3 regions of the Paenibacillus sp. FSL R10-2771 genome follow, and region 1 is predicted to be linked to each of the others. Evidence: predicted binding sites of a transcription regulator. Region 1 holds the regulator's gene; each other region holds the start of a gene.
What was found. The regulator Rex, encoded in region 1, represses fermentation and respiration genes when NADH is low (regulators of the CRP and FNR family bind a similar motif). The targets are predictions, from matches to a motif close to TTGTGAAATATTTCACAA.
Positions count from the first base shown of each region.

Region 2: a site for Rex is predicted at 7,002-7,019, ahead of qoxA (cytochrome aa3 quinol oxidase subunit II). Genes of this name have one in related genera too.
Region 3: a site for Rex is predicted at 8,565-8,582, ahead of NSU14_RS10215 (polymer-forming cytoskeletal protein). Genes of this name have one in related genera too.

Region 1 covers NZ_JBBOBM010000001.1:2,243,411-2,253,641, reverse strand. The annotation lists gene NSU14_RS09545 (AAA family ATPase) at 1-749, opposite strand, end outside; gene NSU14_RS09540 (hypothetical protein) at 742-1,284, opposite strand; gene NSU14_RS09535 (aminoglycoside adenylyltransferase domain-containing protein) at 1,810-2,577, opposite strand; gene NSU14_RS09530 (cell wall elongation regulator TseB-like domain-containing protein) at 2,889-3,410, opposite strand; gene NSU14_RS09525 (amidohydrolase) at 3,438-4,739, opposite strand; gene NSU14_RS09520 (redox-sensing transcriptional repressor Rex) at 4,726-5,379, opposite strand; gene dinG (ATP-dependent DNA helicase DinG) at 5,599-8,457, opposite strand; gene NSU14_RS09510 (tetratricopeptide repeat protein) at 8,574-9,215, opposite strand; gene panD (aspartate 1-decarboxylase) at 9,330-9,713, opposite strand; gene panC (pantoate--beta-alanine ligase) at 9,706-10,231, opposite strand, start outside.
Region 2 covers NZ_JBBOBM010000001.1:6,213,882-6,224,112, reverse strand. The annotation lists gene NSU14_RS26845 (methyl-accepting chemotaxis protein) at 1-1,100, shown strand, start outside; gene NSU14_RS26840 (hypothetical protein) at 1,380-2,525, shown strand; gene qoxD (cytochrome aa3 quinol oxidase subunit IV) at 2,856-3,149, opposite strand; gene qoxC (cytochrome aa3 quinol oxidase subunit III) at 3,151-3,747, opposite strand; gene qoxB (cytochrome aa3 quinol oxidase subunit I) at 3,744-5,693, opposite strand; gene qoxA (cytochrome aa3 quinol oxidase subunit II) at 5,737-6,753, opposite strand; gene NSU14_RS26815 (polysaccharide deacetylase) at 7,257-8,396, shown strand; gene NSU14_RS26810 (TetR/AcrR family transcriptional regulator) at 8,562-9,179, opposite strand; gene NSU14_RS26805 (MFS transporter) at 9,338-10,231, shown strand, end outside.
Region 3 covers NZ_JBBOBM010000001.1:2,400,911-2,411,141, forward strand. The annotation lists gene NSU14_RS10170 (chemotaxis protein CheA) at 1-1,932, shown strand, start outside; gene NSU14_RS10175 (hypothetical protein) at 2,012-2,185, shown strand; gene NSU14_RS10180 (hypothetical protein) at 2,270-2,638, opposite strand; gene NSU14_RS10185 (AAA family ATPase) at 2,822-3,310, shown strand; gene NSU14_RS10190 (CPBP family intramembrane glutamic endopeptidase) at 3,473-4,231, shown strand; gene NSU14_RS10195 (serine hydrolase domain-containing protein) at 5,139-6,119, opposite strand; gene NSU14_RS10200 (anti sigma factor C-terminal domain-containing protein) at 6,273-7,265, opposite strand; gene NSU14_RS10205 (RNA polymerase sigma factor) at 7,266-7,760, opposite strand; gene NSU14_RS10210 (GNAT family N-acetyltransferase) at 7,925-8,515, shown strand; gene NSU14_RS10215 (polymer-forming cytoskeletal protein) at 8,664-9,224, shown strand; gene NSU14_RS10220 (hypothetical protein) at 9,394-10,080, shown strand.

The DNA of each region.
Region 1 (10,231 bases):
CCTTTCTTGTCCGGCATGTCCACCTGGATGTGGCGGTCGAACCGGCCCGGACGCAGCAGTGCGGAGTCCAGCATTTCCTTGCGGTTCGTTGCTGCTACCAGCAGAATGCGCGGGGCTTCATTGTTATAGATCCCGTCCATCTCGGTCAGCAGCTGATTAAGCGTCTGGTCGTATTCACGCTGCTGCCCGCCTTCACGCTTGCCGCCGATGACATCAATCTCATCAATAAATATAATGGCACTTTGCTTATTTTCCTTAAGCGCACGGGTACGGGCATCCTTGAACAAATCGCGGACACGTCCTGCACCGACACCGACATACATTTCCACAAACTCACTGCCTGATGCAGCCACAAATACTGAGTTGGTATAATGTGCCGCAGCCTTGGCCATCAGCGTCTTACCGGTTCCCGGAGGCCCTGTCAGCAGAATCCCCTTCAGCGGGCGAATCCCGAATTTGCTGATTTCTTCATGCCGGATCAGAAAGTCCAGTGCTTCCCGCAGCTCCTGTTTAGCGTTGTCCTGGCCGCCGATTTCCTCAAAAGTCAGCTTGGACGGCCCATTCTTCTTACGTTTCTTATCTGCACCTGCATTTACCGCCAGACCGCCGCGTGCGTGGGCAATAAACAGGAGGGCAGCGACCATGCCGAAGGCAATAATTACAGGGAAAATGTTAATCCCGACAAAAACCATAAAAATCAGCATGACCGGAACAAATCCGGCCAGGACCTCTTTCCAATACTTAGGCATTGTTCCACACTCCCATCGTAGCCGCCGCACGCGGCAGAATGATGAACTTACTCTCTTTACCGTTGCTCAGACTCACATACACATTCTTGTCATCAATTTCCGTTGTTGCTATAACCCCGCTGTACTTGCTGTCTTGCGTCTTCAGACCATCCAGCTTGGCAGGGATTAATGTATACTTCCGGCTCTCCATCGCCTCTGCAACCGAGAACATGGCTTTATCCCAATACTCATCCAGCAAAGCGCTGGAGTTCTGTTCGACATCCAATTTGAGCGTGCGGCCGTTGATAGCTGAGCTGCCCTCTTTGGATACATACTGCACGAGCTCACGTAATTTCGTGCCCGGCTGCAAATCAAGTTTCAAAGTGACCTCATTGCGTTTAATACTAATATGGGAATCCTTCACTCCCTCATAGGATGATACAAGTTTTTGCAGCGGCTCCTGCACAGCGAACTGGCGGTACGAATACCAGCCACCGAATAACAATGCAGCGGACAGCAGAGACGTTAGCAGTACAGGCATAAGACGCAGTTTCAAGAAACGTCCTCCTCTCAAAAATGACCGAACATAAATCTATAATAATGACCAATCTAGCGTGTCTAGCGCCCTTCCGAGACTGACATGCTCTTAAGCATGTCCTGATACAAGTAGTAGTATATCACAGGTGTATATACGATTTTACATAAAAGTGTGAATATATTTAAAATTTTTGATACTAATTTCTGGATGTTTCAGTAGATTATCTTTCTTATCGGCAATAAATGTGTACAGAATTAGCTTTGCCGGTAAGGATATCGAAAAAGAGCACCCTGTAGGCAAATAAATGCCTGCGGTGCTCTCTTTTGTAGGACATGGACTTAGGAGTCGCATTAATTCCTCCAGTTCCAAAGCTGAAGGGGCTTTGCCTCTTTATTAAGGTCGACCCTTCAATATAATCCGCCTTTTGCTGGTCTGCCGCTGGCGCGGACTCAGATTCCGTTAATTAACAAATACACCCCATTTCGGGCTTAAATGAACAAGATAACGGAATCTCAGTCCGCTTCACTCATTGTTAGTTTGAATTTACACCTTGGCTTGGTGCTGTCTGATTTCGCCGGCCATGTATTCTGCAAAATCAATTAATAACTCCGGGTCGTAACTGCTGTCACTCGCCACACCGCTATATTCTTCAAGGCAGTGCTTCAGCAGCCCGTGATAGCTGGACGGCAAATGCTGCAGGCCCCACTCCCCGCCTTCCTTTTTGGAAGACACAACTTCTTCCCGCACAAAATACAGCACACGGCACAAATTCAGTGTGTAGTACACTGGAGAATCTATGATTTGCTGAGCAGCATCTCCGATATCACCAAGGATAGAATCGAGGTAGTATTGGCGGTCTACCGGCAGAAACGCTTCGCGGATAGGCTCGCCGTACAGAATAAATCCCCGCTGATAGACTACGGCAAATTGAGCCGCAAGATCCCTGTCCTCAAACCCGCCACACAGATAATGCTCATCATTTCTGTACCGGTCCAGATGAAAGTCCGAGAAGTGAAACTCAAAGGGCGTCGGATGCACAAAGTTCTTCAAATATTTCTTCAATACAATAGTTAGCTCAACCCCGCGCCGGTTCGGCAGACTGTCGTGATAAGCTATCACTTTCTTGGCCAGTTTCCGGCTGACCTCTACAGGCAGCTTGTCGTGTACGACAATCAGCAGATCAATATCACTTTTATCCGGATGAAAACAGCCCATGGCCAGCGAACCGTGCAGATAAATCCCGGACAAATTTGCCCCCAGCTCCTCTTTGAACAACGTTACCGCCTGATCTAAATAGGCTAGAATTTCCAAATTTATGATCCTCCTGAATGTCAATTATGTATGAAGCAGATGCCGGGAATGAATACTTCCGATATGACAATCCGGTATGCATCATCGTATATACTGATTAATGCTATCCAGCTGTCATGCCATCGAAATGGATTCATCTATTCCTCCCCTATTATTAAGCCATAGCTCCAAGTAGGCCACAAGTCCAAGAATAGTTATTGATTGTTCTCTCCCTTGAAGAACCTTTTAAATTACGGCTTATATTAATATAAAAAGCGGGAGAACAGTTCAACTGTCCTCCCGCTCCTGCTGTAGACCATTCTTGCTGCCGCTTACCGGTTGGGCAGGCTGTACCCTTCACCGATGGCACTGCCGTCTGTGAAGCGATAGAAGCTGTAATAGAACCTGCCGTCCTTTTTGTAGAACAGCTGCCAGGCATATTCTCCGTTATACACTCCCGGCAGCAGCCGCTTAATCGTAATACCCGGAAGCTGGGCAGCTATAATATCACGGATTTGCGCCTCAGAAGTCCCTTTGCTGAGCTCCTCCGCGTATAAATCGTTGGCGCCTCCGGCTGGCTGGCCTTCCTTGGTAAAACGGACCCAAACCATCAGCTCGGTTCCTGCATCATTTTTTCCGGTAAGCACCCAGTATATCGCATTTTCATCCCAGACGGATTTCTGTGCTTTGGTTACCTCAGTTAAGCCGGCCCGCGCTCTGGCAATCTCTTTGGCTTCACTCCGCTCGTTCCACTGATCCTTCATAATGTAGGCATAAAACTGGCTTAGTCCGAACAGAAGGAGCAGAACCAGGGAAATCCCCAGCGGAAGCCATTTTCTCCTCTTCTTCAACATGCAGCTTCCTTTCCCTTTAAACCTGTATTACCGTTTAAGCAGTCCCTCGAACGTTTCCTGCGCTTTGCGGCGGATAGCTTCTTCATCTAGTGTCAGACATTGTCCGTGCTTCACAACCTGTTTGCCGTTCACCCAGACATGCTCCACATCCTTGGCACTGGCTGAATATACCGCATGGGACAAAAGATCGGTATGCGGCAGCAAGTGCGGCTGATCAATATCAATCGCAATGAAGTCGGCTTTCATCCCTGCTGCAAGCCGGCCTACCTGGTTCAGGAAAATAGACTGTGCACCATATTCGGTCGCCATCAGCAGCGCCTCTGGAGCCGGTACTGCTGTAGGATCACCGCTTACACCTTTGTGGATCAGCGCGGCCAGCCGCATTTCTTCGAACATATCCAGGTTGTTGTTGCTTGCCGCACCGTCCGTACCCAGGGAGACCTTAACTCCTGCTCTAAGAAGCTCAGGAACACGGGCTACTCCGCTGGCCAGCTTCAGATTGCTGCCGGGATTGTGGGATACACCAACATTGTGGCGGGCCAGAATCTCAATCTCTTCATCGTTCAGATGAACACCATGGGCGATCAGGGACGGCCGGGTGAACATTCCCAGCTTCTCCAGATGAGCGACCGGACGCAGGCCGTAATCGGCCACATTCTGCTCCACTTCATGACGCGTTTCGGACATATGCGTGTGCATCGGCAGATCAAGATCATGAGCCGCCTGGACAAACTTCATGAAAAACTCCGGAGGACAGGTGTAAGGCGCATGCGGCGAGAGCATTGCAGTAATTCTGCCGTCAGCCTTGCCATGCCAGTTCCGGGCAAAAGCAATCGCCTCCGCGAGCTTGTGATTCTGCACCTCTTCCGGACAAAGGCCAATAACACCGCGCATAAGTACAGCACGGATGCCTGACTGCTCGGTAACCTCAGCAACCCGGTCCATATGGTCATACATATCGAGGAAGGTCGTAGTGCCGCCCTTCAGCATCTCAAGAACGGACAAAGAGGTTCCCCAGTACACATCATCACCGGTGAATTTCTCTTCCATCGGCCACATTTTTTCCTGCAGCCAAGCCTGCAGTACCATATCATCGCCGTAGCCGCGCAGCAGTGACATCGCCGCATGGCCGTGGGTGTTGACGAGACCCGGCATGAACAGCAGCCGGCTGCCGTCAATAACCTCGGCATCCTCTTCAATTACAGGCTTATCTTCACCTATGTAAGTAATAAGATCATTTTCGATGGTCATATAACCGCTCAGCACCGGCTCTTCGCTGCCAGGCACCAGAAAACGCCCGTTTTTAATAATGGTTTTATTGCTGCTCATCTTCAGCTTCGTCCTTTCCGTCATGCAAATAATAAGCCAGACTCTGCAGATCCGTAGTGAAATCGGCGGCATGAATCCGGATATTGGCCGGAGTCTTCAGAATGACAGGCGCAAAATTCAGGATCGCCTCAATGCCCGAATCCACCAGAATGTCAGCAACGTTCTGTGCTTCACTGTCCGGAACGGTAATAATCCCGATGCGGATGCCCTGTGCACGGATGGTATCCCCCAGCTCACTCATCGGCTGAACAGTCAACGAGTTGATCTGCTGGCCTACCTTAGGCTCATAAGCATCAAATACAGCTGTAATCTTCATCGTATCCTTCAAGTAAGCATTGTAATTCGACAAGGCGTGGCCAAGATTACCTGCACCTACCAGAGCTACATTAATCTGCTGGTCCAGCTTGAGAATATGCCTGATCTTCTCAATCAGATAAGAGACATCATAACCAATGCCTTTTCTGCCGAAATCACCAAAATAAGCCAGGTCCTTGCGGATCTGGGCGGGGTTGAGATCAAGCTTCTGTCCCAGCTCCTGAGAAGAAACTGTTGAGATTTCACGTTTTTGGAGATCGTTCAGGAAACGCAGGTACACTGGGAGTCTGCGAACGACGGCCTCCGATATTTTATCCGATTTCATGTTTTCTCCTCCTAAAAGTTTTGATAGCATATGCTGCTTGATTCAACTTCGCAAAACTCGCTTCGTAAGCATTCACTTAGGTTTGATAGCATATGCTGCTTGATAAGCCGGTTATAGGAACCATGCTCCGGGTACTACTGCCCGTTTGGGCAGCAGCAGTGGAGCACGGGACTTCAGAACAATAATTACTTATACATAATATCAACCGGAGACGGATTATTAAACCCCGCCTTCTTCAAGCCATTCTGCAATCCGCGGAACGATCTGATCCGTCAGCATATGCTCCATCTTGGGACCGGGCAGCGAATACAGGAAATACTTCCCATAATAAGATTCGATTACCCTGGTATCATATACAATAACGATTCCGCGGTCCTGCGCGGTGCGGACCAGCCGCCCGAAGCCTTGCTTGAAGCGGATTACGGCCTGCGGGACGGACAGCTTCATGAACGGATTCTTCTTCTGTGCCTGGAGCAGCTCCGACTTCGCTTCAGCCAGCGGATGATTAGGCGGCTGGAACGGAAGTCTGACAATGGCCAGACAGGTCAAAGCTTCACCGGGAATGTCTACACCTTCCCAGAAGCTGCTCGTACCCAGCAAGACTGACGCTGTACTGTCCTGGAACCGCCGGATCAGCTTGCTCCGACTGCCGCCTTCTACGCCTTGTCCAAGCACCGCGATATCCTGCGAAGCCAGGGCCTCCTTCAGCGGATCATAGACCTGGCGCAGCATCTTGTAGGAGGTGAAGAGCACCAGCATCCGCCCGCGGGTAGCCACGGCAGTTTCTGCCAGAGAATGGACCAGTGTATCCACAAAGCGGGCATCCCCTATGCTTCCCTTGACACTCGGGAAATCACGGGGAATGACAAGCAGTGCCTGCTCACGGTATTTGAACGGCGACGGAAGCAGGGCTGTCATCAGACGGCCCTGCTCTGCAGCCTCACCAAGACCGAGATTATCTATCATGAACTGGAATGACTTATCCACAGACAAGGTGGCCGAGGTCAGGATGATACTCTTCTTCTTGTCGAAGAACAGCTCCCTGAGCTGGGTGCTCACATCCACCGGAACGGCATACATCTGCAGCGATTTGCCGCGGTAATTGCCGCTCCCCTCCAGCCAGTAGACGATATTCTCGTCATTCAGTCCCATAAAGAAACGGATCTGCTCCCGGATGGAGGCCAGGTCCTTGAACAACCCGCCGATATCCGTCACAAGACTGTCCGAAGAGGACTGGCTGTCCGTATCACGCATCTCACTGAGCATTTTATCACCCTTGCGGATGATATCACTCAAGCTGAGATGGAGTGTATTCTCCAGAGCAGCCAGCTCCTCCCACTCTTTGGGCTTCTTGCCCGGCTGCAGGCGTGCGACAAGCTGGCCGGCTTCACCGGCTCCGGCATCGCTGCGTTCAGGCAGCAGGCCGAAGAGCTTGTCGCTAAGTGTATCCCAGGACTCCTTGACGGTAAGCAGATCCGGATAGATCCGGTCGATAACACCGCTCCATTCCGAAGCCTGCTCACTGCCGGACGACTGCAGGGTCTGGCGCAGGGCAGGCAGCTGTCCGCTCCGGCTGTCCTTGTACAGACGGGTGAGCGTATGCGCCACGGTGAAATATTTCATCTGCATTCCGAGATGTTTGCCGGCAATGTCCTCCAGATGATGCGCCTCATCAATGATGAGATGCTCGTAAGCCGGAAGCAGCTGATGCCCGGCCTTAACATCTGCGAATAACTTGGAGTGGTTAGTCACCACCACATCGGAAATCCCGGCTTCATGCTTGGCCCGGTGATAATAACATTTCCTGAACCAAGGGCATGAGCGTCCCAGACAAGAGTCGGTATCACTGGCTACGGTCTCCCAGAAATCACCGCCGCGCCCGCTTAAGTTCAGCTCTTCATCATCGCCGGTCTCCGTCTGGGTCAGCCAGACCATCATCTGCGCGGCCGTAAGCGCTTCTTCCCTGGGACTTGTGAAGTCCCTTTTATTAATTCTATGTTCAAACTTACGGAGACACAAATAGTGTCCTCTCCCCTTAAAGATCGCTGCCTTGAACGGAAAGGGCACAACACTCGTCAAAAGAGGGATGTCGCGCTCACGCAGCTGATCCTGGAGGTTGATCGTATGCGTGCTGACCATGACCTTCTGATTACTGCGGACACTGTGATAAATGGCCGGAAGCAGATAGCCCAGCGATTTGCCGGTGCCGGTTCCTGCTTCAATCAGCAGATGCTTATCCTGATCAAGCGCCGTCATGACCTCCTGGATCATCAGTTCCTGGGCTTCACGGCTCTCATATTGCGGAAGGGTGTCCTTCAGACGTTTGGTTACCTCTTCCATATACTCCCCGAAGGTAATATTCTGCAGCGGGTTGTCAGATCCTTCCTCCCGAGGCGGAGCCAGCTCTGCCCAGTCGCCTACAGCAAGGGCCAGCTGCCGGTAGAAGGTCAGGTCTCCTTCCGGCTGGAAGGTCTCCATTTCGCGCTCACGCTGCAGACCATCGAAATACCAGGCCAGGTCACTGTCTTCATCGGCGAACAGCTCATTGAGCCGCTGGATGGTCAGGAGAGGCAGGCTGTCCAGCTCCTCCAGACATTTCAGCAGCACAAGAGCAGTTGCGAGGGCATCACTGTCCGCCTGATGGGGACGCTCATGCGTAAGGCCGAAATGGCTGCTCACGGACCCAAGCTGATAGGTAGTCAGCGAGGGAAAGCATATTTTGAGAAAATCGATAGTATCCAGAATCCGGCCCTGAAACGGCAAATAACCGCAGCGGTCCAGCGCATTCTGCAAGAAATGAAAATCAAACGCCACATTATGTCCAACCAGCACAACATCATCGAGCAGCGGCACCAGTTCCATCATCATCTCATCAAGTTCCGGCGCATCCTGCACATCACTGTCTGTAATTCCGGTCAAGCCCGTAATAAAAGGAGGAATGGGTGCTCCGGGCTTGACATAGGAACCATACACCCGGGAGATGGACCTGTCTTCCTCTATAATGGCAAGGCCAACCTGGATGATCTCTCCCACAGATTGGGTTCCCGTAGTTTCAAAATCAAGCACGGCAAATTTCATTATAAGTTCTATTCCCTTTCACTTGAGACTCTTTATCAGCATAACAGAAGTTACGAAAAAAGGCGATGCACACCCCTGGTGAAGTAGGTTGCATCGCTTAAACGGATGAAAATTAATTATAAAAGCGAGACCAGCTGTTGTCCGAACTGAAGCTTCCCGCCCCGCTTGCGGCAAACCTCCAGGTTAATGTTCGGCTCAGGAAGAGCGGGATCATGCAGCAGAGAAAGGCTGAACAGCTCACTTGCTTCATTAAAACGTTCCTGAGAAGCTCTGATGCAGCCAAGCGCATTATAAATCATCGCCTTCAGCTTCGTTTCACGGATGAGGCCGAGCATATGATTCAGATGCCCCCAAGCCGTCTCCCCTTCACCCTCCTGCAGATAAGCCATAGCCAGATACAGCCGGGCAGCCAGACTGTCCGGGTGCCGGGCAGTGACTTCCTTGAACTGTTCGATACATTTGCGGTACATAAGCAGCTTATAATAACCCTGTCCCCTGACAAAAGCATCCATAGCAAGCTCTGGCGCTTCCTCCTCAGGTATTTCCTGCTCCGGCTGCGGCTGAAAATCTGCCTGATTGCGGAACTGGCTAAGCTTCTCGGCAAAGGCCAGCCATTCATCCATTACATCATCGCTGATCCTGTGGAGCATATTATATTTGGATAAAAGGTCGTTGCGGCGGGCACCCTCCGCAGTAGGATAGTCAGCACTGATCTCCTGCAGCATCTTGTTCATCTCAGCAAATAAATGTTGAAACACCGGACATCCCACCCTTACTGATAATGAATTCAGCTTAAGCTTGCCTGACTTCATTTTTCACAAGTCGGGGTGTCTTCATCCCTGCCATTGATTACATGGCTCAAACAGTGGGTTTTAGGCAATCGTCGCGTGAATCTCATGATCCGCCAGCTTCACCGGCTGATTGTCGGCATCTACAAATACAACGGTCGGCTTATGGTCCGCCAGCTCTTCGGATGACAGCATGGCGTAAGAAATAATGATAACGGTATCCCCCGGCTGCACGAGGCGAGCGGCTGCACCGTTCAGACAGATAACGCCGCTGCCGCGCGGGCCTGGGATTACATAGGTTTCCAGCCGGGAACCATTGTTGTTATCCACGATCTGCACTTTCTCGTTCTCCAGCAAATCCGCGGCTTCCATCAGATTCTCATCTATGGTAATGCTGCCGACATAATTCAAATTGGCTTCGGTGACGGTAGCACGGTGAATTTTGGATTTCATCATATGTCTAAACAAGAGCGTGAGCCTCCTTGGGAATAAATACATTATTGTCGATCAGGCGGGTTCTGCCGAATTTCACGGCAAGTGCCATAATCACCTCTCCGCCGGCAGCACTCAGCTTACCGCCGCCTTCCAGGCTCTCCAGATCCGGGAAAGTCAGGATTTCCGCGTAATCGATGACCGCAAGCGGGGATTCAGCAATAACTGAAACCAGCAGCGCCCGGGCCTCCTCCACCGTTCTCACCTTGCCGTTCTCCAGTGCCTGGCGGACTTCGCGCAGGGAACGGGACAACACCAGTGCCTGTCTGCGCTCTTCAGCGCTCAGATAGACATTGCGTGAGCTGAGGGCCAGTCCGTCTTCTTCCCGCACGATCGGGCAGGCGATAATTTCAACATTCATATTCAGGTCCGCCACCATCCGGCGGAGAACAGCTACCTGCTGGGCATCCTTCAATCCGAAGAAGGCATAATCCGGCTGTACAATATTGAACAGCTTGCTGACCACCGTAGTCACTCCGTCGAAGTGACCCGGA
Region 2 (10,231 bases), 4.0 Mb from region 1:
TTGTGATCAGCATCATGATTACCCGGTTGATTACGAAACCGCTCAAGGAACTGCAGCAGCTGATGAAGCGCGCAGAGGAGGGGGATTTGACTGCTGCCGCCTCCTATCAGTCGAAGGATGAAATCGGCCAGATTAACACTTCGTTTAATACAATGCTGGAAGGCCTCCAGAATATGATGCGCGGAGTTTCCGAGAGTGCCGAGATTCTGTCGGCTTCCTCAGAGGAGATGAGCGCCAGCGCAGAACAGACGGCACATGCTTCCCAGATGATCGCCGAGACCTCAAGTGAAATCGCTGCCGGATTCGATGTACAGGCCGAGAGCATCGCACGTACCGCCCGGTCCGTCCGGACGATGACGTATGATATTACCGAGGCCCGGCACAGCGGCAGTGAAATGAACGGTCTGATGGCACAGGCTGCCTCATCAACGGACCGGGGCGTCGAAGCGGTTGAACGGATTCTGGCCCAAATGCGGGAGATTGACTCCAGTGTATCGGCAAGCCAGAGTATTGTCGGCAGTCTGGGCAGCCTGTCCGAAGAGATCAACACGATCATCACAACCATCAATGACATTGCTACCCAGACTAATCTGCTGTCACTGAATGCCTCGATTGAAGCGGCCAGAGCGGGAGAGCATGGGCGGGGCTTCGCTGTGGTTGCGGGTGAAATCCGCAAGCTTGCGGAAGCTACCGGAAGAAGCTCGCTGCAGATTACGGAGATTATTACCCATATCCGCCAGCAGACTGAAAGCGCAGTGGAATCGATGGAGCTGGGCTCCGGGATTGTCTCCCATGGCGTAGCGCAGAGTGAAGTGGTCTCCGCTGCATTTACTGAGATACAGACCTCTATTCAAGCAGCCAGCGAGCAGATGGAATTGATTACGGAGGTTATCGGACATGTCGCCCAGGAATCGGAGGGCGTAGCCCAGGCGATGGCAGAGGTGGATGAAATCTCGCGTAAAGGCGCCGGTGATGTTCAGGACACAAGCGCAGCGAGTGAGCAGCAGCTAACCGCAATGGGGGAGATGTCTTCCTCTGCCCAGTACCTCGCCACCTTGGCCGAGGATCTGCAGAAGCATCTGGCCCGGTTCAAGCTATAGGAAGTACTAAAGCCTTGTTCGGCTAAAGATAGCAGGGAGTTTCCTGTTATCTGCAGCTGAACAGGGCTTTTTTTTGAATGAATAAGGTCATCCGCCCTACAACAACAGGCAGCTTCCTGCAACATACGGCTTTCTGCTCACGTCTTTAAAGATACCGGGAGAGTAGCTTCCGGGTATTGCTAAGGAAACGGAAGGGCATCTTGAGCGCGATTCCATGATTCCATGATTGGATGTTCATTCCAGGAAGTGAACCTGAATTCAAAGGAGGCGATTCACAGGATGAGGACCCCAATATTCAAACTGGCCCTAGTTCCGGTATTATTGAGCACACTTATTGCCTGCAGTGCAGGTCAGGACGGAAATAATGCCGTTGTCCAGGAGCCGGGGAACAGCACGGAGGGCACGGGTACACCAGCCGGACCTGCCCGAACCGCTGAACCCGTCAAATCTGCCGGACCAACCCGGGAAGCAGCCGGGCCAGCGGTAACGGCGGAGGAGATCGGGCATTATGAGAATATAGTTATTTCTGACTGGATGGATGAGGATACGGTTGTAGTGTCCAAGGAGAACGACAAGTTAGGTAAAATGAGTTTGGAGGAGCTCGCGGATTCATTGCCCAAAAGCCTGTACTTCTACCACCTGGATACCAAAGAATTTGAATTGATCAAGGAACAGGAAAATGTGTTTCTGGGAGACGCTGTATTGTCATCCGATCACAAGCATCTGCTGTATAGTGAATTCTCATTAGGAGATCCGGTCTACTATGTGATGGATTTAGGGTCAAAGAAGACCTTCAGTATCACAGGCGATGACATTGCAGGAGCTATGAGCGCCCGGTGGGCTGATGATGACACCGTTATAGGACCTGCATACAGCGGCGGTGCTTTTACAGCAAATACCTCCGGTAAGATCGCTGCGGTAGAGGGACTTAGCGGTGAAGGAATGATTGTTGTCCGGCAAATCAAAGATAAGATTTATTACACCTCCAATTCCGGCGAATCGCTGCAAACCTTCGATCTGAATACCAAGGAAAAAGCCACCTTGAAAATTGACCGTGTCGGCAGCGTAATTCCTTCACCGGGCGGAGATCAGCTGCTGGTCCAGCAATATAAGGATTCCGCACAAGCGCTGCTCCTCACTGATACAGACGGGGGAAATCAGAAGATTATCGTGGAAGGCGCGGAGCTTGGCGGTATCTCCTGGTCGCCGGACCAGCGGATGATTGCCTACAGCATGTCCGCTGACGGGGACGGTACGGCCTCTACTGCTCTTTATGTCTACGATCTGGAATCGGGTAAGTCTGTCAAGGTTGCAGATGGTACAGGGAATCTGACGACCTCCTGGAGCCCTTCGGGCAAACAGCTTGCGTATACCGAATGGAGCGGGGATGAGAGCAGCAGCAGTGTGGTGCAGTTGCAGGATTAGTGATTATTTACTGAGAGCATCTGAGATAGCTAGATAATAACAAAAAGCGCAAAGGATCGGAGGGGGATTTTGGAACTGTAGGAGCGGTAGCGTCCGCCTTTGTCTACGGATTTCGACCGCCAAGAAGCGGTATCAATCCAAGAAATCTGTAGACAACAGCGGCCGGAAGTCCAAATATTCACCGTAGTGACGATTGAGCCTTTAGTTAATGCTTTAAGTTAATATTTAAAATACAGTCTAGCCAAAAAAAGCGGCCCGTCCCGGAACATACCGGAAACGGACCGCTTTTATTATGCTGCGTAGAAGAGGCGTTCCCGCCCCTCATAAAGTTTAAGAGTACCAGCCCCACACGAAGATGAACAGGGTTCCGAAGATGGTAACCAGACCCACGAACAGTGCATAGGCGATGTTGATGTACAGCTCTTTCTTGGAGTCGGCCGATTCCCCGATGTGCATGAATACAAACAGCTGCAGAGAAGCCTGGATAAGCGCTGTAATAAGCAGCACGGCCATATTGGCCCCGGAGGAGAGATCTCCGTAGATGACAATCAGCGCAGCGGCAGAAAGGACCAGAGAGGCCAGATAACCCATCACATGGCGAATTGGGAACAGTTGCTTCATCATGTCACATCAGTCCTTTCAGGTAGACGAAGCTGAAGATAAAGATCCAGACAACGTCCAGGAAATGCCAGAACAGGGAGAAGATAAAAGCCTTGTTGGCGGTGGCCGGTGTGATGCCATGGCGCCACAGCTGAATCATGATTCCCGCTCCCCACAGGAAGCCGAAGCTGACGTGGGCACCATGCGTTCCGAGCAGTACGAACAGACTGGAGAGGAAACCGCTGGTTTGCAGGGTCGCACCCTCATGGACGTAAGTGAAGAACTCGTCAATTTCAATGCCGATAAAGCCGAGGCCCATAAGCAGCGTGATGGCCATGAAGACCATCATCGCTTTCTTATAGCCATGCCGCATGGCATGGATAGCCAGGCCGATCGTGAAGGAGCTCGACAGCAGCAGGAAGGTCTCGATCAGCACTGGGCCGATTTTGAACAGCTCGCTGGCGCTCGGTCCGCTGGCAAAGCGGTTGACCATTACGAAGTAAACAGTGAACAATGTGGCGAAGAGAGGAATTTCAGCTCCGAGAAAGACCCAGAAGCCGAAGATCTTGTTACTGTTCTCTTCCGTTGAATATTCGAGCGGCTTGGACGCATCTATTTTCATACAGTCTCACCCCGCTTCAATTTCTTTTCTGTAGCGATAACCTCTTCAGCCGAAATATAGTAGCCGTGATCCCGGTCGAAGGACATGAAGGCCAGCATGACAATGACACCGATACCTGAGAGGATGGCCGGAATCCATAAGCTGAATACCAGGGAGAATCCCAGGATGAAGAAGATCACGCCCAGAATGAACGGCTTGCCGGTATTGCTAGGCATATGGATCTTGGTGATTTTTTTGTCGTCATAGAGCGGGATATTGTCCTGCTTCGCGGACCACAAGGCATCGCGGGTCTGCACAGTAGGTACAATTGCGAAGTTGTAGACCGGCATCGGGCTATGTGTAGCCCATTCGAGTGTCCGTCCATCCCATGGATCACTTGTTGTGTCTCTAGGCATATAACGTGTGCTCCAGTAAATATTGTAGACCAGCAGCAGGAATCCGATAGCCAGGCCGACAGCCCCTACGAAGGACAGCATATTCAGCGGACCAAAGCCCGATTCCTCGGAATAGGTATACGTCCGGCGTGTCATTCCCATCAGACCCAGGAAGAACAGCGGGAAGAAGGTTACGTTGAAGGAAATCACGATCCACCAGAAGGAATGCTTACCGAGCCGTTCATTCAGGCGGAAGCCGAACACTTTAGGGAACCAGTAATGGAACCCGGCGATGACGGCGAACACGGCACCCGGAATGAGCACATAGTGGAAATGCGCCACCAGGAACATCGTGTTGTGATACTGGTAATCGGCACTGGCCATTGCGAGCATGACACCCGTTACCCCGCCGATGGTGAAAATCGGAATAAAGGCGAGTGTATACAGCATTGGCGTTGTGAAGGTAATCCTGCCTTTTCGCAGGGTGAACAGCCAGTTGAATATTTTTACCCCTGTAGGTACGGCAATAGCCATTGTTGTAATGGAGAAGAAGCTGTTGACCATTGCGCCTTGACCCATCGTATAGAAATGGTGAGCCCATACGAGGAAGGACAGGAGCGAGATAATCAGCATACTGAATACCATTGAGGTATATCCGTACAGGTTCTTTTTGGAGAAGGTGGCGATAATTTCGCTATAAATACCGAAGGCCGGCAGAATAACGATATAGACCTCCGGATGACCCCATACCCAGAACAGATTGGCCCAGAGCATATCCATCCCGCCGTTGGCCATCGTGAAGAACTGGGAGCCGAACAGGCGGTCGAACATCATCAGCGCAAGCGCAACAGTAAGTACCGGGAAGGCGAAGACGATAATGACGTTGGTGATGAGTACGGACCAGGTGAACATCGGCATCTTCATCAGCTTCATGCCCGGTGCGCGCATCTTGAGAATCGTTACGATAAAGTTGACCCCTGTAATCAGAGTCCCGATACCGGAAATCTGGAGGGCCAGGGAGTAGTAGTTGTTACCGACCGTCGGGCTGAATTCAAGACTCGCCAGCGGGAAGTAGGCTGACCATCCGGCATCCGGCGATCCGCCGATAACGAAGGAAATGTTCAGCAGCATGGCCCCCATGAAGAAGAGCCAGAAGCTGACGGCGTTAAGCCGCGGGAACGCTACGTCACGCGCGCCGATCTGCAGCGGAATGATCACATTCATCAGACCGATGATGAACGGCATGGCCATGAACAGGATCATGATTAGGCCATGCGTGGTAAATACCTCATTGTAATGCTGGGCATCGAGGAATTTCATTTCCGGCGCTGCCGTCTGCAGACGCATCATCATCGCGTCCACACCGCCGCGGAACAGCATGAGCAGCGCCGCGAGGATATACATGACACCGATTTTTTTGTGATCTACAGTAGTAAGCCATTCACGCCAGAGGTATCCCCATTTCTTGAAATAGGTAAGCCCGACGAGAATCCCGATGGTGGCAAGTGCAATGCTGACCATGGCTCCGTATATCAAGGGTTCGCCGTGAACCTTAAATTTGTCTAAATCCATTAGGGTGGCTCCTTTCAGTGTGTTACGTTAAGCTCTTGCAGAGCTAGTGGCCATCATGAGTCTCGGCATCTACGGGTGAGCTTGGCAGCGGCTGTTCGACTTCCGGATCAGGTTCGCTGTCAAATTCGGTTCCGCTGGACGGCTCAGGAGAAGGGTGGATCTCTTTGTTATCCTGATGCTCTTCACTGCCGTTGTCCATATCCATCTCACTTCCGTCACCACTCATGTGTTCACTGTGGTCTCCAGGGGGAGGACTGAACTCCAAATGGGTCGATGAATAGGTTTTGCGTCCGAGGAAGTCCGTGGCGAGCAGGCCTTTGAATTCATCTTCTGTAAGCTCAGGCGCGGTTTCCTTGACGTCATTCACCCATTCGTCATAATCCTTGTTGCTCATAACAAGAGCTTCAAATTCCATGTGGGCAAAGCCTTTACCGCTGAAGTTGGCATTCTTTCCGATATAAGAGCCTTCGGTATCAGCAGAAAGGTGAAGCGTGGTGAGCATGTCGCTCATGGCGTACTTTTGTCCGGCAAGCTGTGGAATCCATAAGCTGGTAATGGTGCCGAATGAGTACATTCTGAATTCAACTGCACGATGCACAGGCATATTCACGTAGTTAACCGTTTCAATGCCTTCCTCCGGATAGCTGAAATGCCATTTCCAGTTGGAGGATGATGCGTAAATGACCAGCGGTGTCTGATCTTTGTAATCCGCGGCCACGTTCTCAACCTCGGTAGTTGTCTTGACGGTTACAACTGACAAGAAGGCGACGATAATGATCGGGATAATAATCCAGATCGCTTCAAGTACCTTGTTGCCCTCCTCGTGTTCAGGAATGTAACCCTCGTTACTCTTCTTCGCCCGGTATTTCACCAGAACAAAGATATATAAGATGTAGACAACTGCCAGAACACCAAGCATTACAACAATGGAGAGAATGATGGTGTCCGATAACGTCCTTGCAGACGGCCCCTTCGGGTTCAGAACAGCGATCGAGCTGCATCCCGGCAGGAGAAGGATCAGGCTTAGAAACAAAGCGTATAACGGTCCCTTTTTTTTCATATAGAACTCCTTCCTTCAATACTACTTTTCATTCGCCGTTCATTAACGGTCTTACTACTTAACCTGTATCTATAGTAAGAACTACTTACCCATAATGCAAAATACATATTTTGTATATTAGGCTAAAAAAGACCTTAAAAATGGCGAACAAGTTAAATATGTGTGATCAAATTGTTACAACTACTTAAAGGTATGATAAAGATCACTGTAGTGGCGCAGTTTAAGCTAATTTTAAGGTTGTTCAAACTTTGTTCAAGATTGCACAATTGTTATTAATTTTGTCACATTTATTTTGGGTCAAAAAGATGTGATTTAACCGCATATTGCTTGCTGTGACAGCATTCGACGCGAATTGTCGTATTTCAGAAAAAAAGCTGAATAATCATTTTCTCATTGCAAAAAGGGTAACAATATTTTAGCTTGCGGTTACAATCTCTCAAATTACGTTATATCTATGTGTGATAAAGTAATAGACAAATATACATAGATTGGAGATTGCTGCTGTGCCCATTAAAAAAATAATGCTGTTATTCTTCTCTTTATTCCTGATTACGGGTCTTGTACAGATCCCTGCTAACGCTGAAGGTAAGACTAATGTACTAAAGCTCGGGATCAACGATAAATTGAGCGGTATAGAAGTCGTGTCTGTAAAAGGCACTTACTATGTCCCGCTGCGTGCTCTGGCCGATGAATTAAAATGGACGCTTACCGGCCTGACCGACGGAGTTCTGGTGTCTGGCGGCTCCGGCTCGCTGACCTTGCAGGGCGATGCCGGCGCTGTGCTCAAAGATGGCACAGTGGTGCCTGTGAGCACTTTTTTGCAGGACGGTAAACTTATGGTTCCGCTGAAAGTAAGCGGGTATCTTGGGTATATCATATCCTTTGCGGGGGATAAATATTTACTCCGGGTGAAGGACGGCTCGGCGGGGCTTACGGATGAAGCCTTTGTCACCCAGTATGCAGCAGAGCTGAAGCCGAAGGAAACAGTGCCTGCGGCTCCTGCGCCATCCGCTGAACCCGGCAAGCCGGGACAAACCGTGTATCTTACTTTTGATGACGGCCCGTCGGCGACGACTTCCCAGCTGCTGGATATCTTAAGCAAGTATGAGGTGCAGGCAACCTTCTTCATGCTGGGAAATAATATGAACAAATATCCTTCGCAGGTGAAGCGGATTGTGAAGGAGGACTACGGCCTGGGGCTTCATGGCATGACACACCGCAAGGAGAAATTCTATGCTTCCCCGGCTGCGGCACTGGCGGAGATGTCGGGCGATAATGCTGTCCTTAAGAAGCTGACGGGTGCTACTACAACGCTAATCCGGCCGCCTTACGGAAGCAAACCGTATTTCACCAAGTCTTTCCGGGATAAGGTGCTGGGTCAGGGCTATCATCTCTGGGACTGGAATGTGGATTCGAGTGACTGGAGATACAAAGAGGACAGTGACAAGATCTACAATACAGTAATGGAGCAGGTTCACACGCTGAAGAAGTCGAAGACCAATCCGGTTATTCTGATGCATGATCAGAAGGCCACCCTCAAGGTGCTGCCGCGTCTGCTAGAAGCGCTTAAGAAGGATAGCTACACCTTCCAGGTCATTACAAAGGATATGGAGCCGGTGAATTTCTGGAAGGATAAACGGTAATCAGAAGGATTTGAATGCAAAAGAGCAAGCTGCGGGAGGTTTCCGGCCGCTTGCTCTTTTTTGCGGCCCGCCGAATCGCCGGAAATCCTGCATAAAGTACAACAATGCAGGTCCGCGCCGGCTGAATCAGCGGCCAGATGTGTTAGCACGAGAGTAACGGAGGCGCTACTTGTACAGATATTGGACAAGCATATTGACCAGCTCCGACTTCAACCGGTCCACGGCAATCCGCTGCGGGGAGAAGGAAATGACATCGACGATCGCGCTCACCGCTTCGAACACAATTACGGAAGCTGCCTCAACGTCTTCAGTCTTCAATTCATCCTGACCCATCTGCAGGTACTTAAGCGTTCTGAGCCGGCCTGTTTCATATTGGGCATCCATCAGCTGCTTGATGACCTCATCACTGTGGTACATGATGCTCAGATCTTTATGATATCCGATAAACGCCTTATGCGAGAGCAGAAGGGTGTCTATCAGATGCAGAATCAGCTCGGAGCGGCCGATCGTTTCGAAATTAATCTCTGACATTGAAGCATCGATCCTGGCCAGAAGGTCATCGCCGTACATATGGAGAACATCGATGAATACGGCTCTTTTATCAATAAAATAAGAATAGAAGCTGCCTGTGGATACCCCGGCCGCCGCTGCGATTTCCTTGGTATTGGTCTGATGGAAGCCCTTGTCCGAGAATAGCTTCATTGCCGCCCGGATAATGGCTTCCTTGGTTCTGATACTGCGCTCCTGCTGCGGAGTTCTAACTTTGTCCTCGATTTCACCCATGTCTTAAGGTCCCCCTTATAGTACGAATTCTAGAGGAACCGTTTTAAGCTGTCAATAAAAGTTGAACCCTGGTTCGTTTTTTTGTGATTGACAAATATGAACTTTGGTTCATATAATGCGAATATGAACTTTATTTCATATTTTGAAGGGTGATGGAGATGGGCGTTAGAACACGAAGAGCGTTATCTTTTACGGCAATAGTCCTGGGCTTTTTCATGGCGCTGCTGGATACCACGATTATTAATATTGCCCTGCCGGAGATGACACGTCATTTCGGCGGAAGTGTAGCACAAGTCTCCTGGGTGATGAACGGCTATAATCTGGCATTCGCCGTTTTTATTCTCACCGCCTCCCGTCTGGCCGATCAGTTCGGGCGGAAGAAGGTGTTCCTCATCGGAGTGGCGTTGTTTACGCTGAGCTCCCTGCTGGCGGGTCTCTCTACTTCACTCGGTATGCTTATCGCACTTAGAGTCATTCAGGGATTGGCCGGTGCGGTGATTGTGCCGGTCACGATTCCGCTGACTACCACAACCTTTCCCAAAGAAATGCACGGCCTGATTATCGGCATCTGGGGTGCGGTCTCCGGGGTGGCGGCTGCAAGCGGCCCGGCGCTTGGCGGGATTTTGACACAGAAGCTGAGCTGGGAATGGATCTTTTTTGTGAATGTACCGCTTGGGCTGCTGAGTATTGTGCTGACGGCCATATTCATTAAGGAATCGCGGGATAACACAGCGGGCCGTTCCATAGATTACGCCGGGATCCTGGGGATCACCGGAGGGATGTTCTTCCTTACATATGCTCTGATCAAAGTGCAGGATTACGGCTGGAGCTCACGGATTTTCCTAGCGCTGCTGGCTGCGGGAGTATTGTTTGTGGTGTTCTTTTTTATTACGCAGTACAAGGGGAAGGAGCCGATGCTGCCCTTGTCATTACTAAGGATCAGAGCATTCAACAGCACATCGGTTTCTATGATCATCTTAGGTGCGGCGCTGATGAATGTTTCGCTGCTGACCTCCTTTTATCTGACCCGGGTGATGGGGGTGTCGGAACTG
Region 3 (10,231 bases), 160 kb from region 1:
CGGATCGACCAATCCCTGCTCACGCTGGAGCATGCTCCGGCACCTGAGCTGGTCCAGACGTTATTCCGCGCAGCCCATACGATCAAGGGCTCAGCCTCAACCATGGGCTTCCGTGAAATGAGCGATCTGACGCATGAGGTTGAATATGCCCTTGAATGGGTCCGGGAGAAGAAACCGGAGATTACCGGAAAGCTGATTGATACGCTCTTCCGGGCGCTTGACGCCATGAAGCTGCTGCGCACGCAATATATCAGCGGCGGGGATTACGCCGACTGCAGCGCCGTCGTTGCAGAGATCAAGGCATTGATTAATCAGCCGGCTGAACCACAGCCGGTCCGGTTGCCCGTCTTAAGTCCGGCGGAGATGCTCCTGGCCGAAGAAGCCGTGGCTGCCGGGTACTCGCTGCTGTCCCTCGCGGTAACGCTCAAAGAGGAGTGCCTGATGAAGGCGGCACGGTATTATATGCTGCTGCAGCGCATGGAAGATGTATGCGGAAAGGTCATTGCTGTCGCGCTGCCGGCAGCTGCGGCCGCCGGAGCAGACGAAGACTCGCGTTACAGCCGGTTTGCTGTAGTGGCTGCTGCCGGCAAAGAAATTCAGCAGATATCAGAACAGCTGGCAGGTGATTCAGATGTCCAGGGTATTGTCATCACTCCATTTGTGCCTGGTCCTTCAAGCGTTATTGGCGCAGCAGCGGCGGTTGAACCGTTACTGGCGGGGCCTCCGTCATCTCCGAACAAGGAACAACGGGGGAACAGCGCCCAGCCGACAGTCCGGGTCAGCGTGGAGCGTCTGGATCATCTGATGAATCTGGTAGGCGAGCTGCTGATCGAGCAGACCTCCCTGGCCGATCTGAGCGCAGCCGGCCAGCGGAATGATCCGGCTAAGGTATTGCCGGGTATAGGCGGAGTGTCGGATCATATGGGGGCTATAATTAAAGAGCTCCAGGAAGGTGTAATGAAGACCCGGATGCTGCCGATGGATCAATTGTTCAACCGTTTTCCGCGCCTGGTCCGGGATCTCGCCCACAAGCTGGGGAAGGAGATTGAACTCGTGATCCAGGGCGGCGAGACCGAGCTCGACCGGATGATTATCGAAGAGCTGAGTGATCCGTTGATCCATTTGATCCGCAACAGCACCGATCACGGGATTGAAAGCCCGGAAGTCCGGGCAGAGCGGGGGAAATCTCCCAAGGGAACGATTACGCTTACCTCGTTCCACGAGGAGAATCAGGTGGTTATCCGTCTGGAGGACGACGGGCAGGGCATAGATGCCGGCAAAATCAAAGCCTCTGCACTTAGCAAAGGCATCATCACTGAAGAACAGGCCGGGTTCTTAACGGCTCAAGAAGCCATCCACCTGATCTTTGAGCCCGGCTTCTCAACGGCTGCCGAAGTAAGTGAGGTATCGGGCCGGGGGGTGGGGATGGATATCGTACGCAGCCAGATTGGACGGCTTAACGGTATCATTGATATTGAAACGGTACCGGGCCAAGGGACTGTGTTCATTATCCGTCTGCCGCTTACACTCGCCATCATTAAGGGGCTGCTGGTGAATGTATCCGGCCGGGTGCTGATCCTTCCTATGTATAATGTAGCGGAAATAGTGCGGATCTCCCCCGAAGACATTCAGATCGTTCAAGGCGAACAGGCGATTATTAACCACGGGCGGATTGTGCCGCTCTCCTGGCTTAGAGACAAGCTGCATTACCCGCGGACCGAGCGCAGCTCCAAGACTATCCCGCTGGTGATTGTCCGGTCTGTGGACCGGATCGCCGCCTTTGCCGTTGATGAGATCATTGGTAATCAGGAGGTGGTCATTAAGTCGCTGGGTGCGTATTTGGGGACGATGAACCATCTCTCCGGGGCAACAATTCTGGGGAACGGGCGGGTTGCACTGATTCTGGATGCCTCCTATCTGGTCAGCCATTAATTTCATTGCTGCAGGTTTTGTATAGAACACGCAGGAGTTGTGAAAAATATGGAAAGACGTACCAGAAAGGGGTGGAGAGTTGGATATTACACTGGCTTCAGATGAAGTAATCAGTCGGATCAAGCAGCTTCAGTCTGGTGGAGGTACCGTAAACAAGAAGCAGGTTAAGCAGCAGGATCCGGAGTTAATGCGCAGTGCGCTGCATTATTTTCCGAGCTGGGAACATGCCGTGAAGAACGCCGGATTGCTGTAATTGAATCAGATACACAAAAAACCGGAAGATCCGCAGCACACTGCGATTCTTCCGGTTTTTTGCGTGCCGCCAGCATAAATAGGGTTACTTCTTGTGCGGAACAGCCTTGGGGCTCTTGATCTGCAGCTCGATGGCCTGCTGGTTCAGCTGCAGCTCATCCATATAAGCATTGACCTTCATCCGCAGCTTGTGCAGCATTTCGATATGCATATCATGAATACGGTCTTCGATACAGAATGCCGAACAAGCCAGATATCCATCTGTATAGGATTTGGTATCATCCACTACCGTATTCAATTTCTCTTTGTAAATCCGCTTTACAGGGCCGCTTTCGGGTTTGATCTCATAGTAGCGGTTCGTTTCCGTCAGCAGTCTCCAATGACTGGCCTCGACATCGTATTCATCCTTCTCCAGCTGTACGGTCACTTTAAAAATTTTAATAGGACTGTTCATGTTGAGCAAAACCTCCTGCAACCCCCATACTTATGTTCAATTCTCACTATAGGACTCAGAGATTATAGCATGCGTCAGCTGTATTTCCCACTGGAATATTAGGTAAAGTGATGTGATATATTGCAGTAGCTATTACAATGTAGGATATGACAATACGGTTATTTTAAGGAGGGAGAGATTGTAATGAAAAAGCTCATCATCGTAAACGGTACAATGGGCGTTGGCAAGAGTTCAGTATGTAAACAGCTATTCAAGTCGCTGGACCGCTCCGTATGGTTGGATGGGGACTGGTGCTGGATGATGCAGCCTTGGACTGTGAATGACGAGAATATCATTATGGTTGAGAATAACATAAACTACTTGCTGCACAGCTTCTTAACGAATACGTCGTTCGATTACGTAATCTTCAGTTGGGTTCTTCACCGTAAAGAGATGATTGACCGTTTGCTCGCTAGGCTGTCAGATCTGGAATTTGAACATCAGGTAATTACACTGACCTGTTCGGAATCAGCACTCAGGCAGCGGATGCAGGAAGATCATAGAACGGAGGAGCAGATCAATCGGAGTCTGGAACGGATAAGCACTTATGCAGGAATGCCTTCACATTCAGTGGATACAAGTGAGATCGGACTGGATGAAGTTGTTCTGCAGATTAAAGACAGACTGTTGTAGAGGACGGCAAGTCAGCGGATGAATCTGTCTCTGTGCTCCTGAATGGAAGGGGTAGTAACCGCAGTGAAAACTGTAGTATATTTCCAAGCGATCGTTTACAATAAATCCATTATTGTCCTTGGATGGCAATGATGAAACCACCTACATAAAAGGAGATAAGAGATGAAGAACACCGTTGCAAAAGGACATCCGGTTATTTTCTCGCTGATGCTGGGAGTCGTCCTGACCCTTCTAGTTTCAGTAGCATCTGCAGTAGCATCTATTCAGGAGTTTGGGGACATGGGGGTAAGAAATGCCCAGGCCTGCGCCTTTCTGGTTATGGCCATCATCGTTACTGTATATATGAAGCGAAAGGATTCCTCGCTTGAGAGATTCGGCTTCCGCAAGCTTGACGCCAAGCAGGCCAAGCCTGTGCTGTTCTACATCCCCCTGTTGATTCTTGCGGTAGCCCAGCCGGTTATATCTGGAATCAATGTGGAGACGACGGCGGCTGAAGTGATCAGTATCGTGATCATGACTATGATTGTGGGGTATACTGAGGAATCCATTTTCAGAGGAATCATCAGAGATAAGCTGAAGCATAAGGGGCCTGTATTTTATATTGTATTCTCGTCCGTAATCTTTGGTGCTCTACATATGGCCAACGCGTTTGGCGGAAATGATATCATAAGCACACTTCTCCAGGTTGCCAATGCACTGCTGCTGGGCTGCGTACTCGCCCTGCTGATTGAGGCAGGCAATAATATCATCCCGCTGATCGCCTTTCATTTCATTTATGATGCTCTGGCTTTGGTCAGCAATGAGAACTTGGAGCATGAGGTTTTGATAGTGGGTATTCTGAATATCATGTATCTGCTGTATGGCATTTATTTAGTTATTGAATTAACCCGGCGGAATAAAAATCATAGCCTGTCAATATAAATTAACCGGCCGGCATTCAGGAAGTTATCCCGGATGCCGGCCGGAAATCCGATTAATGATAACGCATACATAACATGAAACCAGCAAGCAGGAGCAAATTATCCCTAAAAAGAGTAATCGTTAGGCATGGGCATTCTGCTTATAAATAGCAGGGAATTTCAGGGATTATGCCGGGATATGCAGGTTTTTGAAGTTTTAAATTTTATTGTTTCTGGGATATAATGTAGACATCACCAAAGGAGCCACAGCAACAATCCACAGGTGGTAACCACAGGTGATTGCCTCATTCCTAAATTTAGCAATGAATGAAGGAAAGGAGAGAATCCCGATGTACTAGCGTTAGCGAAGCGTGCCGGAATCGGCTGCTGATGAGGAAGGTGGATGATAACATCTTCTGGCAGATCGTGGGTATGCGGGAACCCAAGAGCAAATCTTTGAAGTTGAACCAAAGCTATTCATTCAAGCAAGAGTAATCTTGCGGAAGAAAGAGCGTGATTCCGTTGAAAAAGGTTAGCGAAGCGTACTAAAACGATTCTTCACAGCAGGGAAAACGTCCGTGAAAACGTTTTTCGTGAAATCGTGTACGCGGGAATCCACCCCATATGCAGGACATGGAGCAACACTCCGAAGAGGAGCGAACGGGCAACACGGTAACATGAAATTTGAACAATCACCATGTCAGGGATATGGCTTTGTTAGCAGGAGGAAATGATTGAATTGAATACAGGAATAAACACATAAATCCCCGTGCCTCAAGTAATCAGGCAGCGGGGATTTATGCGTATATACATAAGCTACTCCATTTCGCCAGTGCGGCTGAAATGGCGTTTTTTGAATCTTTTCAGCGTACAGAAAGAAGGCGGGAAGCTGCTTGGTTTCACCGGAGAGGCAGCTTATTTGGAGGCTGCTAAAGTCCGCTTGGATTCATAAGCTGCGGTACAATATACTCGCCGAATGCATCAGGCGGAGGGTTGTTACGGCCCCGCATGTTGTCCCGGGTCAGCACGACCACCGTCTTAAGCTCCGGCAGTACATATACATATTGCCCGGCGTACCCGCGTGCATAATAGTAATCCACAGCAGCAGACCCCCCGGTTCTGGTATCACCCGTTATTGAATCTGTCCACCAGTGCCAGCCGTATCCGCCATGGCGGGGCGGTTCAGCCGGCAGAGCCGGCTGCGCCGAACATGCGACCCGTTCGCCGGATATAATCTGCGAATTCTCCCATACTCCCTGCTGCAGATAGAGCTGTCCGAATTTCAGCAGGTCGGCGGGCCTCAGCTTCAGCCCGTAGCCGCCCGTATGGATGCCTTGGGGATCTGTCTCCCACTCATACTCCGTAATTCCGAGAGGTCCGAAGAGATATTGCTCGGCGAATCTTGCTGTGCTCATTCCTGAAGCCTGCACCACAATAGACGACAGCAGTTGCGAGATCCCTGAGTTATACTCCATCCGGGTTCCCGGTTCATCCGCGAGCGGCTGCTCCAGTACATAGTTCACCCAATGGGAGGAACGGGTCATCTTGGGGAAGGAATTCGCTCCGCCGAATTCGGTCCAGCGAAAGCCGGCAGACATGGTTAACAGCTGTCCGACTGTAATTTTCGGTTTACGTGTATCAGCGTCGCGGCTGAGCTGCGGGAAGAATTCGCTGATAGAAGCCGAAGGACCGGGAAGCTGGCCTTGGTCCATCGCGATGCAGACCAGCGCGGAGAGTATGCTTTTGGTGCAGGAGTTGATCTTGGCAATCTCGGAAGAAGTGCGCTGATCTCTATAATGTTCAAAGATCAGACTGCCCTGCTGCTGGATCAGACAGCTCCGCAGATTCAGCGGCTTTAGGGAGTCGGAAAGTGCTGACAGGTTCATGGTTGTGTCCTTTCGGTATGTCATCCGGGCAGCTCTTATATCATGCTGCCCATACTGCTGGCTTCCTTGCTTTATGGATTTGCAGTAATCTTTGGATGGATTGGCTTAATTATCTCAAGCTGTAGTGAAGAAGTCCAATTCAACCGTCCGGCTGGGAAGCTTCCTTGGAATGACAGCTTAATTAGGAAGTGTAATGGAATCAGAGACCACGCCGAAGGTAGAGGCTTTGATATAAGCCTGATTCTGCAGAGCTTCCAGCTGTTTAGCGGTGCCGGTTACGACTACACCAATAATTGTGATATCATCCGGTTCCAGAATATTATTATCCCCGGCCAGGCTCTGATGAACCTGATCTGCTTCCCAGGTGAAGTTTTTGCCGTGCTTCCGCAGCTGTTCGACACTATTAATGAAGGAGTTTACACCGCCGTAGGGGGCAAACTGCTCTCCATGAAATCCGTAGATGATCATCGAATCAGCTGCGATGGTCTGGCGCGTTTCCTTCAGGTATTTTTTATAAGAGGGAGTATATGCATCCGTCCATAACCAGACAGGCTGCATCCCGGCAGGCAGAAGCTTCTGCGTCTTATCCAGCGTATAGGCCTGGTCAAAAGACAACGCCATCTCCACAAGTGTATCGTCTCCCAGCTGCTTCAGCTGGCTGATGCTGTCCTCATAGGAATCATAATCAATCTCCGGATGATAAAAGATCATTTCCCGGTCCCCGGTGGCAGAGTTGTAACGGTGTGTGGACGCTGCGCTCAGCTGTTCCGGGAGAGAAATCGCTCCAAATGCGCCATACCTGCCGGTCGAGTGGCCCAGCAGATTATAGGATTCCTCGATGGGCTGCCAGATATAAGGTTTATTTCCCAGCCATTTGTAAGTCTGATTGTAGGTCTCGCCTCCAAAGCTGTCTAATTTCACCGACTGGTTGCTGATGTGCACATTGGGTGCACTGATCTCATTTTTCCAGAGAATCTCAGACTGCACCTTGTCTCCCTGGTTCAGTCTCAAGTGGTAGAGGCCATACCAGATAACGGCGAGAATAACCGGGGTTACGATAACAATGATGCCAATGGTCTTCAGGGTGGAGCGGAGTCTGGCTTTTTTGATTATCTGCTGAGCCCCTTTCCCTCCGAAAATAAACGGGTCCTGTTCATGATTCTGTTCCATTTAATAGTCCTCCCCATAATGTTTGATGAATTGGTTTTTGGCGCGTGTAACATGAGTCTTGAGCGTGTTCTCATTCATACCGTACAGGGACGAGAGCTCCTTGTAAGTAAGGTTCAGCTCATATTTGAGAATCAGCAGCTCCTGATGCTGCTCAGAGAGCATAGACAGCGTGTCGCGGATATTCTGTGCGGTTTCCCGCCTCAGCAGCTGGATCTCCGGCAGATGGGTTAAAGAAAGAAGCTGGATATCGTCAACATCGACCTCCGGATGACGTTTGTCTTTTCGCTTGAGATCATAGAACTGATTGGTGGCGACACGGAACATCCAGCCCATGACTTGTTTCGGGCCGATACCATCCTGATAGGTTAAGTATTTATAACAGGTGTCCTGAACGATATCTTCAGCATCCTCGCGGGCGAGTCCGCGTTTCCTCAAATACCGGTATAGCAAAGTTCCGGCTTGCTGCAGAAAGTGATGAATGGTTTCTTTGGCCATGTCCTGCCCCCTTCCCCTATACAACGCTAAGCTCCGTGAAAAGTTTACAGCAGCCGTTACATTCAGTATTCCTTAATTATAAATGTTCACTACCAGCAACAGCTTCAGCAGTTCAGTTAATATAATATCAGTATGTAAAATATTAGCGGCAACGGAGGAAATCTATGTATCAGGAAAATGAATTGCAGATTCGGCCGATAGCTGAAGGGGATCTATTCAGACTGTGGGAGCTCTCACACAAAGAGGAAGCACCGGAGTGGAAGAAATGGGATGCACCTTACTACGAACACAAGCGGATTCCGTGGGAAGAGTATTATGGGAACAGAGCGGAGATTGTTGGACGCGGAAAAAATTGGGTAATAGAAGTAGAGGGCGGGGTTATTGGCGACGTCAGTTACTATTGGGAGCATGAGCCATCCCTTTGGCTGGAAATGGGTATTATCATCTATGATCCGGCATATTGGAGCAGCGGTTACGGGACTAAAGCTCTCAGACTGTGGATCGGTCATCTGTTCAATGCGTATCCGCTGGTCCGTGTAGGCTATACCACATGGTCCGGGAATGAGCGGATGATCAGGACCGGGGTGAAATTAGGCATGACGATGGAAGCAAGACTCCGGAAATGCCGTTACTACGATGGGCAGTTCTACGATTCTATTCGAATGGGGCTGCTTAGAGAGGAGTGGGAGGCTTTAGAATTGAAAGGATCAGCCGCTGGAGCCGCTGAGGGTTCGCGAACAAAATTAGACAAATAAGCATGAAATACCTGCATTTTGCACGATATGAAACAATTAAAATGTTTCTTTGTGAAAAAAGACACAATATTGTGAAAACTATCACGTTGTTATCATAAAAATTTTAATATATAATAAAGTTAATTAAAAGAAACAGGGGGAATTAAAAATGAAATTATTCAAAGTTCTAGTAGTAGCAGGGGTATCAGCAGCATTGTTGTCGGGTTGTGGATCGAATAATAATAACGCAGCTAATAATGCAGGTGCAGCAGCAACAACAGCTCCAGCCACAGAGCAGACTGATGCAAAAAGCACAGCTTCGATTGTTAACCAGGCAGATGCCTTCACTGCTGCTGTAAGCGAAAGCGGCAACTGGATTGTAGCAATCCTGAACGATCTGACCGTTGACAAAGATGTTGTTGTAGCCGGTGAATTCCATGACAAAGGCGATGCATCTGCAGCGATCTACCGTAAGCTTGCCCTGTATGCACAAGATGCAGATCACAAGGTTACAGCTACCTACACACTGACAGCACCTAAAGTAACTGTACAGAGCGAGAACTTCCGCGTTCAAGGCGGTACAATCAAAGGTGACGTATATGTAGAAGCTAACGGATTCAACCTGTACAAAGATGCTACTATCGACGGTAACCTGTACTATGCAAGTGAAGATGTGAAGGCTACTGCTGTGATCGAAGGCAAAGTAACCGGAGCAAATGAAGTTAAATAATTCAAACCTAATATAGCAGTTACAATATTAGAATGGATTGCAAACAGCCTGTAGACAGGCCCTTTGGGGCTTGCTCTACGGGCTTTTTTGTATTCTGCGCTGAAATATTCTATAGTATTATGGAAGGTATTGTAAGCGCAAACACATGGGACAGGGGATGCAATTATTCATGAAGAATAGCCGGAGATTGGGAATGGCTGCCGGAGTGATTCTAGCTTCCGTAGCCGTACTCTATTTACTTTTGTATATGTATGAAAGACCGGGCGGATGGTCTGACCAGCGGATGTCCCGCTCACTCGGAATGGACCAGACCCTCCAGATTCCACTTGGCAAAAGTCCGGAAGAAGCTGTCCGGCTGTTCCGCGCCTCTGACACGATGACTGTAATTCATCAGGAGCCTGCAGCCAGAGGGGTGCTGGTATTTCTTACCCGGCCGGGGCAGCAAGGCAGCAGTAATCTTCAAGTAGAGTATGTCCGCAAAACCTGGCTCGGATGGAAGTGGGTATGGGGAGGCGGCTACGGAATGGGCGGAGGTCCGGAGAGCTCTGCAATAAATTATATGTGTTTTCCTGAACTGGAGCATATTTCGACTCCATTTCCCATGGTGATCGGAGATGTTCTGAACCCGTCCATTCAGCATATTACAGTCGAGCAGAAGGAGGCAGGAACGGATACATCCGAAGCGAAGCTGATTAAAGTCGGATCAGACCGGACGATTTGGTTCGCTTTTCAGCCGGTTACGGCGGGTGTCCCGTTTGAGATTGAAGGGTTTGATGAGGACGGGGAAGTGGCCGCTTCCAAAATCATAACAGACGCCAGAGACAGCGGGGCGATTCCGCTAGGTGGTTCAAAATAAAAAGTGCAGGGGCTTCGCATAACCTTCAATGGCGGGAGTGTTGCACGAAATACAACAATTCCCTTGTAATATCAGCCCTAATCGCAAATTGTTGTACACAATGCAGCATTCCTCCGTGAACAAGCCGTTAATTGGGAGAATTCCTGCATTT